Regions from separate parts of the Saccharomonospora sp. NPDC046836 genome, predicted to be linked through region 2. Evidence: riboswitches for the same ligand, from Rfam matches in the RefSeq annotation. Region 2 holds a riboswitch; each other region holds the start of a gene.

Region 1 (3,976 bases), on a different contig from region 2:
ACGACTGCGAGTGCGAGACGATGATGACCCCGGTCGCGAGCATGCCCACGAACAGCAGGCCGATGGCGGTGTCCTGGGAGAACCGGCGGGAGGGTCCCAGCGCGGTCACCCCGAGCGCCATCACTCCGGCGCTGAGCGCGGCGCCCACGAGCAGGTTGCCGCCCGCGAGCGAGGCGAGCGCGACACCGGGCAGCATCCCGTGCGACATCGCGTCGCCGAGGAACGCCATCCCGCGCAGCACGACCCACGTCCCGGCGAGCGCGCAGATGAGCGACACCAGAACTCCGCCCCACAGCGCCCGTTGGACGAACGAGACCTCGAACGGGGCGAACAACCATTCCACGGCCAGGAACCTATAATGAAAACGATTGTCGTTTCAAATAGAGGTGTCATGACACACAGTGAACGCATGGCTGGAGTCCGGATCGACGCGCTGTCGGCGGGATACGCAGGAAGGGTGGTACTGCACGGGATCAGCGCACGCCTGCCGTCCGCGAGCATCACGGCGATCGCCGGCCCGAATGGCTCCGGGAAGTCCACCTTGCTGGGCGCCGTCGCCGGTGTGGTGCCGCCTGGCTCGGGGTCGGTGGTCCTGCCCGGCGGAACGCGTCCCGCGTTCGTGGTGCAGCGCAGCGCGGTGTCCGACCGGCTGCCCATCACGGTGCGCGAGACGGTCGCCATGGGCCGCTGGGCGCATAGCGGACCGTGGCGGCGACTATCCGAAGAGGACCATGTCATCGTGGCGGACGCGCTGGCGCGACTGGGAATCGCCGATCTCGCGCGGCGCAGACTCGGGTCCCTCTCCGGTGGCCAGCGGCAGCGCGCACTCGTCGCGCAGGGTCTCGCGCAGCGCGCGGATGTGCTCCTGCTGGATGAACCCACGACCGGACTCGACGGGCCCGCGAGAGAAGCCATCACGGACGCACTCGCCGGCGAGGCCGCGCGCGGCGCGGCCGTGGTGCACGTTACCCATGACCTCGCCGAGGCCGACCGCGCCGATCACTGCCTGCTGCTCGGCAAAGGGCGGCTGCTCGCCGAAGGGCCGCCTGCCGGGGTGCTCACCGCGGACGCGCTCGACACGGCATGGGGACTGCGGCGATAGGGAGGTCATAGCACCGGCCTGCGTGACACCGGCGCTGACAGGGCTTGCCCCGGTCGGCTACGCTCGGCTGTGCTGGTGGTTCATCCCGGCCCATACGGCAGGGATGAGGTAACAGGGAACCCGGTGTGAGTCCGGGACTGCCCCGCAGCGGTGAGTGGGAACGACCGCCGTCATGAAGCACTGGGCACAGGGGTGTCTGGGAAGCGATGGCCAGTAGGTCCGCCGGTAACGGTGGGTGCCCGCGAGTCCGAAGACCTGCCGCCGGTCCGTGCGCCACCTGGCGTGCGGGACGCCTGGGCCTCGTGGGAAGGCTGGTGCGAACGGCGGCACGCCACGTGTCGTGTTCTCGCCTGCCCTCGTCGTGGTCCCGGGCGCTGACGAGCGAGCTCGCGAGGAGAGAGCCGGATGATCGCACCTCTACCGCCCATCGGATCGACCGTACTGGGCTACCCCCGGATCGGCGGCCGGCGGGAACTGAAACGCGCTGTCGAGGACTACTGGGCCGGGCGGATCGACCAGGGTCAGCTCCAGGCCGCAGCACGCGACCTACGCGCGCGGACGTGGGCCGAGCTGGCGCAGGCCGGTCTGGACTCCGTGCCGGGCAACACGTTCTCCTACTACGACCACATGCTGGACACCGCCATGCTGTTCGGGGCGGTGCCATCGCGGTTCCACGACCTGGGTCTGTCCGAGTTGGACACCTACTTCGCGATGGCCCGCGGTCGCGACGGTGTCGCGCCGCTGGAGCTCACCAAGTGGTTCGACACCAACTACCACTACCTGGTTCCCGAGCTGCTGCCGGAAACCCGGTTCACCCTCGCCGGCGACAAGCCGATCGCCGAGTATCGTGAAGCCGCCGAGCAGGGTGTCAGCACCCGGCCGGTCCTGGTCGGCCCGCTCACGTTCCTGCTGCTGGCCAAGCCCGCAGCTGGGGCGCCCGAGGGCTTCACACCCCTGGACCTACTGGACCCGCTGCTCGACGGCTACGCCGATGTGCTCGCGCGGCTGGCCGAGGCTGGTGTTGCCTGGGTGCAGCTGGACGAGCCCGCGTTCGTCGCGGACCGCACCGACGCCGAGCTGGCCGCCTTGGCGCGCGCCTACGAGCGTCTGGGTTCCCTCACCACACGGCCCGGCGTGCTTGTCGCAGGTTACTTCGGTGATTTCGGCGCTGCGCTGCCCGTGCTCGCGGATACCCCGGTGGAGGCTGTCGCGGTCGATCTCGTCGCGGGGGCGGGGGCCACGGACCGGATCGCGTCGATCGGTGGGCTGCGGGACAAGACCGTCGTGGCTGGTGTCGTGGACGGCCGCAACGTCTGGCGTACCGACCTGGAGGCCGCCGCGTCGACCTGCGCGAGCCTGCTCGGCTCGGTCGGGTCACTGGCAGTGTCGACCTCGTGCTCACTACTGCACGTGCCTTACGACCTCGACGCCGAGACCGCGCTACCGGCCGTGCTCCTGGAACGGCTTGCCTTCGCCCGCCAGAAGGTCGCCGAGGTCGTGCTCCTCGGCCAGGCCCTGAGCACTGGCTCGCCCGAGGTGACCGCCCGGATCGCACAGGTGAGTCAGATCGTGCGCCGGGGTCGTGCGACCGAACCCCGTAACGATCGCGTGCGTGGCCGGATCGCCGCGCTCCGCCCGCAGCACCGCCACCGCGCTCCCTACGCCGAGCGTGCCGTTGCGCAGCGAGAGCGGCTGGGACTCCCACCGCTGGCCACGACGACGATCGGCTCGTTCCCGCAGACCGCCGACGTCCGGCGTGCCCGCGCGGACCTGCGCGCCGGCCGCATCGACAAGAACACCTACGCCGGCCACATGCGTGCCGAAATCCGGCGGGTCGTCGAGCTGCAGGAGGACATCGGCCTGGATGTGCTGGTGCACGGGGAACCCGAACGCAACGACATGGTGCAGTACTTCGCTGAGCAGCTCGACGGCTTCGCCGCCACCGAGCACGGCTGGGTGCAGTCCTACGGCTCCCGCTGTGTCCGCCCACCGATCCTGCACGGTGACGTGTCCCGCCCGAAGCCGATGACGCTGGACTGGATCACCTACGCCCAGTCCCTGACCGCCAAACCCGTGAAAGGCATGCTGACCGGACCGGTCACGATTCTGGCCTGGTCGTTCGTCCGGGACGACCAGCCACTGTCCGTCACCGCCGACCAGGTCGCCCTCGCGCTGCGCGACGAGGTCCACGACCTGGAGGGCGCGGGGATCCGGATCGTGCAGGTCGACGAACCGGCCCTGCGGGAACTGCTGCCCCTGCGCGCCGAGGAACGAAAGTCCTATCTGGACTGGTCGGTTGGCGCCTTCCGGCTGGCCACAGCGGGCGCCGCCGCCTCGACGCAGATCCACACGCACCTGTGCTACTCCGAGTTCGGCGATGTCATCGACGCGATCGACGATCTCGACGCCGACGTCACCACCATCGAAGCCGCGCGCTCGCGCATGGAGGTGCTGACCGACCTGCGCGCCATCGGGTTCGCTCGCGGTGTCGGCCCCGGCGTGTACGACATCCACTCACCGCGCGTACCCGGCACCCGTGAGCTGGTCGAACTGCTCCACGCCGCCGCCACGACGGTGCCATCGGAGCGGCTCTGGGCCAACCCGGACTGTGGCCTCAAGACCCGAGGCTATGCCGAGGTTGAACCCGCGCTGCGCAACATCGTGGCCGCGGTGGGCGAAGTTCGGGAACGACTCCGCTGAATCGAGCCGTGCCGGCCACCGCGGGCTTCCCGCGGTGGCCAGCGGGCGTTCGAAGTGGACAGTGCCATGACGTGGGAGGTCAGAAGGTCTCCACATCGCGTTGCGGGGTTGCCGCCGGGCGGGCGGCGGAGGCGGCCAGTGAGGCCGCGGCGACCAGGATGAGGACGAAGATCA
Region 2 (3,976 bases):
CAGGAACGGTGTGGGCCCAGCTGAAAGCCGCGTGCAGCAGAAGTTGGGTGCCGAGCGTCCCCGCGCAGATGGCGAGGGGTCCGCGGGCCCGTCCGGCGGCGAACCACGCGGCCACGACGATCGACCAGAACGCCGCGACCAGCACCTCCGGGGAGACCGCATGCGCGGAGGAGAGCGCGTGGCCGCTCCCCGCGAGGCTCACGCACACCAGCGCGAAAAGGAGGGCCCGCACGGCACGCACAAGGCTCTCGGTGTGGCTCACAGTCGGCCATGGTGACAGGGAAGGGCTCGTTCCGCACCGATGCGAACCCGTCATATGCCGCTTTGTCCTCAAGGTTGTCGCGAGCCGCACACCTGGGAACCGGAGCAGGGACTGAACCGTACGACCGCCGGCACGACGGCGGTCGTCGTCCATCTCCGGGACCGATCAGCTGTGGTGCGGATGCGGACTGGTGGAGGGCGGCTCCACCGGCCGTTCGCGTCCGCCGTCCCGTCCCGAGAGCGCCACGACGAGCAGGGCCACGGCCACACCTGCGACGACGACGCGGCCCGCGGCTCGCAAGGTCCACCCTGGAAGCCGGCGGGCGGACTCCGGTTTGCCCAGCCGTTCACTCCGTCGCGCCGGCCCGACCAGCCTCGCCAGCAGCAGGACGGCGACAGGAATCTGGAGCAGCCAGAGCACGGTGCGTGGCCACTCGCCGTACCAAACGTTGGTGCCGTACAGCAGCGTGTGCCAGACGCTGAGCACGTAGACGACGATCACGAAGCGGTGCAGAACCCGCCAGGTCCTCGCTCCGATGCGGTGGCGCACGTAGAAGAGCAGCCCCAGCGGCACCGCCAGGTAGAGGGCGGCCTGCCCGATGGGGATGGCGATCTGGCCGGTGCCGGAGTCGTACCAGCCGGGGACGAAGGAGTCGGCGAAGGCTGCCCACAGTCGTTCGGCCCAGCCGAGCTGCGCCTCGTACCGGACCAGTTCCGCGGCGAACATCAGCGCGTGCGCGAACATCAGCGCCATCGTGGTGAGGCTGGTCGTGCGGTGCCAGCGCTCCAGGGTCTGCGGCGAGACGCGCAGCGCTTCGGGCCTGGTACCGGAGACCAGCAGTCCGATCATCACCGTCCCCCACGCCCACAACAGGGCGGACCAGCCGAACGCCTGACTGAGCAGGTACATCCAGTACGTGCGGGGGTCGTCCATGAAGGGCATGACCGCGACCGTCGCGGAGGTACCGGACTCCATCCGGACGTACAGGAAGACGAAGACGGCGGCGGTGACCCCGACCGCGGCGGCGGCGTCCGGCACGGCGAGGCGAAGATCACCGCGAAGGGTGACGCGCCCTCCCACACGGCTCCGGTTCTTACCGGAGCCTCTCTCCGTCTCGTCCTGGGAAGCCGTTTCTGGCGACAAGGCGAAGCCTCCAGGGTCGGTCACCGAGCGCTCGGTGAGGTCGTGGGGCCCAGTGTGACGGGACAGGTCAGTCGGACGCAGTCGTTTTCCGGCCACAGATCAACACTGCTGTCTCAAGCGTGTACTTCCGTACCGCTCCTCCCTCCCCCACCACTCACATCAGGACACCGCTGAACCGCCCCCTGTCGCATTGAAGGCACCGCGTCTACGCTGACGCTGCGATCGGTCCGTACCAAGTGACCGCACTGGTGCGGCGTAAGAGGGAACCCGGTGGAAATCCGGGGCTGTCCCGCAACGGTGTGCGAGAACCCCCGAACTCCGACGTCACTCACCTGGCCTCCAGCCAGGGCCGAGGCGCCATGGGACTTCCCGCAAGCCCGGTCACCTGCCGGCCGCACCCGCCCGAAGTTGTCTGGCGGGACCGACCACTGCGACCTCGAGGACCGGGTCGACGGTCACGGCGCCTTCGCGGCGAGCGTGCCGCGGCCTGTCCTCCTCCTCGCCCGTGTCTGGTGCACGGCGCCGGAAGGAGAGCAAGTCCGTGTCCCTTTTCCGCCACTTCTCCTTGAGCGAAGACCCCGCCGTGTCCCGTCGGCCGGAGGGAGGCCGACGGTGCTGAATTCCTTACCGGAGGTCCTTGAGAACCACGCCCCGCGCTCGCCGACGGTCTGGGGAGCGTGCCACGGGACCTTGGGCGAGCTGTACCAAGGCCCCCTGCCTTCCGGGGGTGACTCCGACATCGCCCTGGTCTCTTTTCCGGTACGCGGTCTGACCGCCCGAGTGGGCTTCACGCCGGGCGCCGCCCGGCAGGAGAAGACCGGGCTCCGCCCGGAGGCGGCCGAAGCGGCTCGCCTGTTCCTGAACCACCACGGCCTGGCGCTGCCCTCGGGAGCCTGGAGCCACCACTCTGATCTCCCTGTCGGTGTGGGGATGGCGAGTTCGACCGCCGACATCGTGGCCACGCTGCGCTGCCTCCACACCTACCTCGGCATCCCCTACGACCTGGACACGGTGCTACGCGTCCTCTCGTCGATCGAGCGTGCCGACAGCGTCTTCCTCGACGAGTTCGCCCTCCACCTGAGCAACCGGCACCGGGTCGTGCGGCGCCTGGGCTCCGCGCTGCGTTTCCACACCGCGTACATCACCGAGCCGGGCATGGTGGACACCGAAGCGGTCACCGGGACGCTGCAGCAGTTCTACCGCCGAAGGCCGGACGCGTACGGGCGGGCTCTCGCCGGTCTGCTCGACGGCTTCTCCGCCCGCGACCCCGTGGCCGTCGCCCACGCCTCGACGCAGAGCGCGGCGCTCTCCCAAGAGGTACTGCCCAAGGAGACCTTCGAAACGGTCCTCGCTCACCAGGGGCGTTTCGGAGCCGACGGCGTCTTCGTCGCCCACACCGGCTGCCTGGTCGGATACCTCTTCTGCCGCCCCTTCTCCGGCCGCACCCGCTCGGACCTGACGACGTTCTTCGCGTCGCTGGGCCATCAGTGCTCTTTCGCCCAAGGAGGATTCAGGTGATCCACCCCCATGTCGCCGACGCTCTGAAGGCGCCGGACCTGGTGCGCCTCGACCACGGACTCGTACTGCTCCGATTCGAGTCGATGAAGATCTACTCCGCCCTGGGAGCCGTGCGTCATCTGCTGGACGAGGGTGTGGTCCGGCCCGGACAGACCCTGATGGACAGCTCCAGCGGCATCTACGCCTACGCGCTGGCCCTCGCCTGCCACCGTTACGGGATGCGGTGTCGCATCGTGGCCTCCACCACGGTCGACGCGACGACCCTGGCTCAACTGGAGGTACTCGGTGCGGAGGTGGAGCAGGTGCGCCCGTCCAGCGATCTCAAGCTCGACCAGGAACTGCGCGTACGACGGGTGAAGGAGATCCTGGACCGCCACCCCGACCACCATTGGATGCGCCAGTACCACGACGCCATCCACTACCTCGGATATCAGGAGGTCGCCGACCGCATAGCGGAAGAACTTCCGGGACGCCCGCTCACCCTCGTCGGCGGCGTCGGCTCGGGCGCGTCGACCGGCGGGCTGGCGGAGCGGCTCCGCACACAGGACTCCCAGGTCCGGGTGGTGGGAGTCCAGCCCTTCGGCAGCGTCACCTTCGGCAGCCAGGACCACCACGATCCGGAGGCCATCATCGCGGGCATCGGCTCCGCCATCCCGTTCGACAACGTCCGGCATCACCTCTACGACACCGTGCACTGGATGGACTTCACCCACGCCATGTCCGGCGCCGTCGCGCTGCTGAAGGAGCACGCGGTCTTCGCCGGGCTGTCCACCGGGGCCGGCTACCTTGCCGCCACGCACGAGGCCCGCCGCCGGCCCGACCGCGTCCACGTGGTCATCGGTGCCGACACCGGCCACCGGTACGTGGAACGCGTCTACGCCCGGCACGCCGAGGCGCTCGACGTCGCCTCCCTCAAGCCGGACGAGATCGCGACGCCCGCTGCCATGACCATGCCCTGGTCGGTCATGGCCTGGAACCGTACGCCGGCGCACGCCACACACCGGACGGAGGCGGCATGAGCATCGTCTGCCTGGAACTGCTCACCTTCGGGCT
Region 3 (3,976 bases), on a different contig from region 2:
CGTGGCGGCAGACCGGTGGCCAGCGCGTGGTAGCTCGGATCGATGAAGTCAGGGCCGACCTTGTGGCCCGACACCCGGATGCCCCGTGCCCGCAGCGCGGCCATCAGTCCGGTTGCGACAGTCGTCTTGCCGTGACCGGAGCCGGGTGCGGCGATGACGAGCCTGGCTACCACTCGATGCCCCGCTGACCCTTTTGCCCCGCGTCCATCGGATGCTTCACCTTAGTCATCTCGGCCACCAGATCGGCGGCCTCGACCAGCGCGGCAGGCGCGTTGCGACCGGTGATCACGACGTGCTGGCGCCCCGGCCGTTCCCGCAGTGTGCGCACGACCTCGTCGACGTCGAGCCAGCCCCAGTGCAGCGGATAGGTGAACTCGTCCAGGACGTAGAAGTCGTGCTGCTCGACGGCGAGCCGGCGCGCGATCTCCGCCCAGCCCTCACGTGCGTTGGCCGCGTGGTCCTCCTCGCTGCCCTGCTTGCGCGACCAGCTCCAGCCCGCGCCCATCTTGTGCCACTCGACCGGCCCGCCCTGGCCGCTCTGCTCGTGCAGCTCGCCGAGCGCGCGGAACGCGGTCTCCTCGCCGACACGCCATTTGGCGGACTTGACGAACTGGAACACCCCGATCGACCAGCCCTGGTTCCACGCCCGCAACGCCATCCCGAATGCGGCCGTCGACTTACCTTTCATCGCACCCGTGTGGACGGCCAGGAGCGGGCGGTTGCGGCGTTGTCGCGTGCTGAGTCCGTCGTCGGGTACGACCTCCGGTTTGCCCTTCGGCATCAGGCCGCCCTCCGTTTCACCTCGCGGGTCAGCGCTTCCGCCGCGACCTCACCCAGCGGCACATGGTCCGCGCCGAGCCGGGTGGCCAGCTCGGCGGCGAGACCGAGCCGCATCCGGCCGCTTTCGCAGTCCAGCACGACACTCGTCACGCCGGTTCCGGCAACCAGCGCGGCGGCCGCGTGTGCGCGGGCGAGCGCGTCCTGCCCACTCGTGGCGCGTCCATCGGTCACCACGACCAGCAGTGGCCGCCGCCGCGGGTCACGCAGCGCCTCCACCCGCAGCACCTCGGCGGCGCGCAGCAGGCCCTCGGCGAGGGGGGTGCGACCGCCGGTGGGCAACGCTTCGAGCCTGGCCGCGGCGGCCTCGACGCTGATCGTCGGCGGCAACGCCAGCTCGGCGACGCCTGCGCGGAACGTCACCAGGCCGACCTTGTCCCGCCGCTGGTAGGCATCCAGCAGCAGCGACAACACCGCCGCCTTCACCTCCCCCATCCGCGACCGGGCACCCATCGACCCCGATGCGTCCACACAGAACAGTACGAGGTTGCCTTCCTTGCCCTCGCGCAACGCATAGCGGAGATCGTGCGCCCGCAGGACAAGACCCGTGCCCACGCGGCCCCGTGCGCGCTGGTGTGGTGCCGCTGCCCGGACGGTCGCCAGCAGGTGCGGCCCGCCCTCGCGGACGCCGGGCGGCCGTACACCGACCGTGCGCCCGCTGTCGGTCACCGCCCGCGACCGCCGTCCGTGCGCCCCGGCTCCGGTGCCGCCGACGGTGAACAGCCGTGCCCGGTACGGCGTCCCGGCACCGACCTGGCGCTCACCATTGCCGTGCTGCCCGCCGTTGCCACCCGCGTCGCCGCTCGTATCGTCGGCCGGGGCGTGTTCGCCGTCCCCGCCGGGCGGCTCGCTGCCGGCACCAGGGCCGTCGTCGTCCGGCGGCCCGCCCTCCGGCGGCTCCGCGTCCCGCAAAGCCTGTTCGAGCTGCTCCTCCTCGATGCCCGGCGCGTCGAACGGGTTACGCCTCCGCCGATGCGGCAGGGCGAGCCGGGCGGCGACCCGGATGTCCTCAGTGGACACTTCAGCGCGCCCGCACCACGCGGCGTGCGCGGCCGCGGTGCGCGCGGTGACGATATCGGCGCGCATCCCGTCGACCTCGAACGCCGCGCAGACCTCGGCGATCTGCAGCAGCGCGTCGTCGGTCAGCCGCACCGCCGCCACGAGTCCCCTCGCCGCCGCGATGTCGGCGGCCAGCCGGGCCTCCGCATCGACATAGCCTGTGGCGAAGCCGTCCGGATCGGTCTCGTAGGCCAGTCGCCTGCGCACCACCTCGGCACGCTGCGCGGCCTCACGGCTGGATGCCACCTCGACGGTCAGGCCGAAGCGGTCGAGTAGCTGCGGCCGGAGCTCGCCCTCCTCCGGGTTCATGGTGCCGATCAGCACGAACCGCGCGGCATGCGAGACCGAGACACCTTCCCGTTCGACGGTGACCCTGCCCATCGCGGCGGCGTCCAGCAGGGTGTCAACGAGGTGGTCGTGCAGCAGGTTGACCTCATCGACGTAGAGCAGCCCACGATGCGCTCCGGCCAGCAGCCCGGGCTGGTAGTCGGTGACGCCGTCGCGTAGCGCGCGTTCGAGGTCCAGCGAACCCACCACGCGGTCCTCGGCGGCCCCGACCGGCAGCTCGACCAGACGCGCGGGGCGCCGGTGCCGGGCCTCCTCGCTGGGATGCGGGCCGTCCGGGCACGCCGTGTCCGGACGGCCCGGATCGCACGAGAAGCGGCAGCCGTCCACCACCTCGACATCGGGCAGCAGGCCCGCGAGCGCCCGCACCATCGTCGACTTCGCGGTGCCCTTCTCGCCGCGCACCAGCACGCCACCGATGGCGGGTGAGATCGCGGACAGCACCAGCGCCAGCCGTAGCTGCTCCATGCCGACGACAGCGGTGAACGGGTACGGCCGCATCAAGACTCCCTTGCACCGGGTGGGTGTCCTCGCCCACAGCGTCAGTACGACAAAGGCGGGCGCCGAAGCTCTGACTCCTGGCCGCTGGCGACCAGTCACAGTGGCGGGACCGTCCCGGATTCGCACCGGGTTCCACAACGACCGCACCGCCGATCATCGCATACTTCGCCGGAGGGAGTCCTGAATCACAATTGCGAAGCCCAGATCAGGACGCCCGACCGGGTGCGGGTGTCCCGCAAGGCGGAGTTACGGTTGGCGATCGTGACGATCGTCGTGGTGGGAATCGGCGCCGACGGCTGGGCCGGCCTGCCCGAGCCGTACCGCGCCGAGATCGCCGGCTGTGACGTGTTGTTCGGCGGCCGGCGACAGCTGGATCTGGTGCCGGACGGGGACTTCACCAAGACACCGTGGCCGAGTCCGCTGCTGCCCGCACTCGACGCACTGCTCGCGGGGCAGTCGCATCGCCGGGTCTGTGTACTGGCCAGTGGCGACCCGCTGCTGTCCGGCATCGGCAGCACGCTGGTGCGCCGCTTCGGCGCCGGGCGCGTGCGCATCCTTCCTGGCGTGTCGTCGGTGGCGTTGGCCAGGGCGCGGCTCGGCTGGCCCGCCGAGGAGACCGAGGTGGTGAGCACTGTCGGGCGCAGTGTGCACCGCGTGCTGCGCGCCATCGGCCCCGGCAGGCGGGTGCTGGTGCTGAGCTCCGACGCCACGACACCGGCCGCGGTGGCGGCGGTGCTCACCGAACGCGGCTACGGGGCGAGCAGGCTCACGGTCCTGGAGGAGCTGGGCGGGGCCGCCGAACGGCGGCTCGACGGCATCGCGCAGGAGTGGTCCCATCCACAGGGCGCGGCGCTGAACGTGCTCGCGATCGAGGGTGCCGGACCGCGTGCGTTACCGCTGCTGGCCGGTCTGCCCGACGACGCCTTCGAGCACGACGGCCAGCTCACCAAACGGGACATCCGGGCCAGCAGCCTGGCGCGGCTCGCGCCCGCACCCGGCGAGCTGCTGTGGGACATGGGGGCAGGTGCGGGCAGCATCGCGATCGAGTGGTGCCGGGCGCATCCGGCCAACCGGGCGATCGCGATCGAGTCCCGGCCGGAACGGGCGGAGCGGATCGGCCGCAACGCCGAACGGCTCGGCGTGCCGGACGTCCTGGTCGTCACCGGGTCGGCGCCGGACGCGCTCGCGGGCCTTGCGGAGCCGGACGCGGTGTTCGTCGGCGGCGGCCTCAGCG

What was found. Region 2 has a riboswitch for cobalamin ahead of ABZ863_RS34125 (hypothetical protein). Riboswitches for the same ligand answer to the same signal wherever they lie in the genome.
Region 1: another riboswitch for cobalamin. It lies ahead of metE (5-methyltetrahydropteroyltriglutamate--homocysteine S-methyltransferase); the one in region 2 lies ahead of ABZ863_RS34125 (hypothetical protein).
Region 3: another riboswitch for cobalamin. It lies ahead of ABZ863_RS07945 (magnesium chelatase subunit D family protein); the one in region 2 lies ahead of ABZ863_RS34125 (hypothetical protein).

What each region holds. Positions count from the first base shown of each region.
Region 1 is NZ_JBEYXW010000015.1:40,079-44,054, reverse strand. Features, by position in the region: gene aztB (zinc ABC transporter permease AztB) at 1-343, opposite strand, end outside; gene aztA (zinc ABC transporter ATP-binding protein AztA) at 410-1,102, shown strand; cobalamin riboswitch at 1,162-1,380, shown strand; gene metE (5-methyltetrahydropteroyltriglutamate--homocysteine S-methyltransferase) at 1,508-3,802, shown strand; gene ABZ863_RS18380 (MFS transporter) at 3,882-3,976, opposite strand, start outside.
Region 2 is NZ_JBEYXW010000069.1:4,402-8,377, forward strand. Features, by position in the region: gene ABZ863_RS34115 (hypothetical protein) at 1-262, opposite strand, end outside; gene ABZ863_RS34120 (ferric reductase-like transmembrane domain-containing protein) at 428-1,342, opposite strand; cobalamin riboswitch at 1,635-1,813, shown strand; gene ABZ863_RS34125 (hypothetical protein) at 2,018-2,923, shown strand; gene ABZ863_RS34130 (cysteine synthase family protein) at 2,923-3,942, shown strand; gene ABZ863_RS34135 (ATP-grasp domain-containing protein) at 3,939-3,976, shown strand, end outside.
Region 3 is NZ_JBEYXW010000004.1:268,435-272,410, forward strand. Features, by position in the region: gene ABZ863_RS07935 (cobyrinate a,c-diamide synthase) at 1-173, opposite strand, end outside; gene cobO (cob(I)yrinic acid a,c-diamide adenosyltransferase) at 167-781, opposite strand; gene ABZ863_RS07945 (magnesium chelatase subunit D family protein) at 781-2,742, opposite strand; cobalamin riboswitch at 2,791-2,925, opposite strand; gene cbiE (precorrin-6y C5,15-methyltransferase (decarboxylating) subunit CbiE) at 3,004-3,976, shown strand, end outside.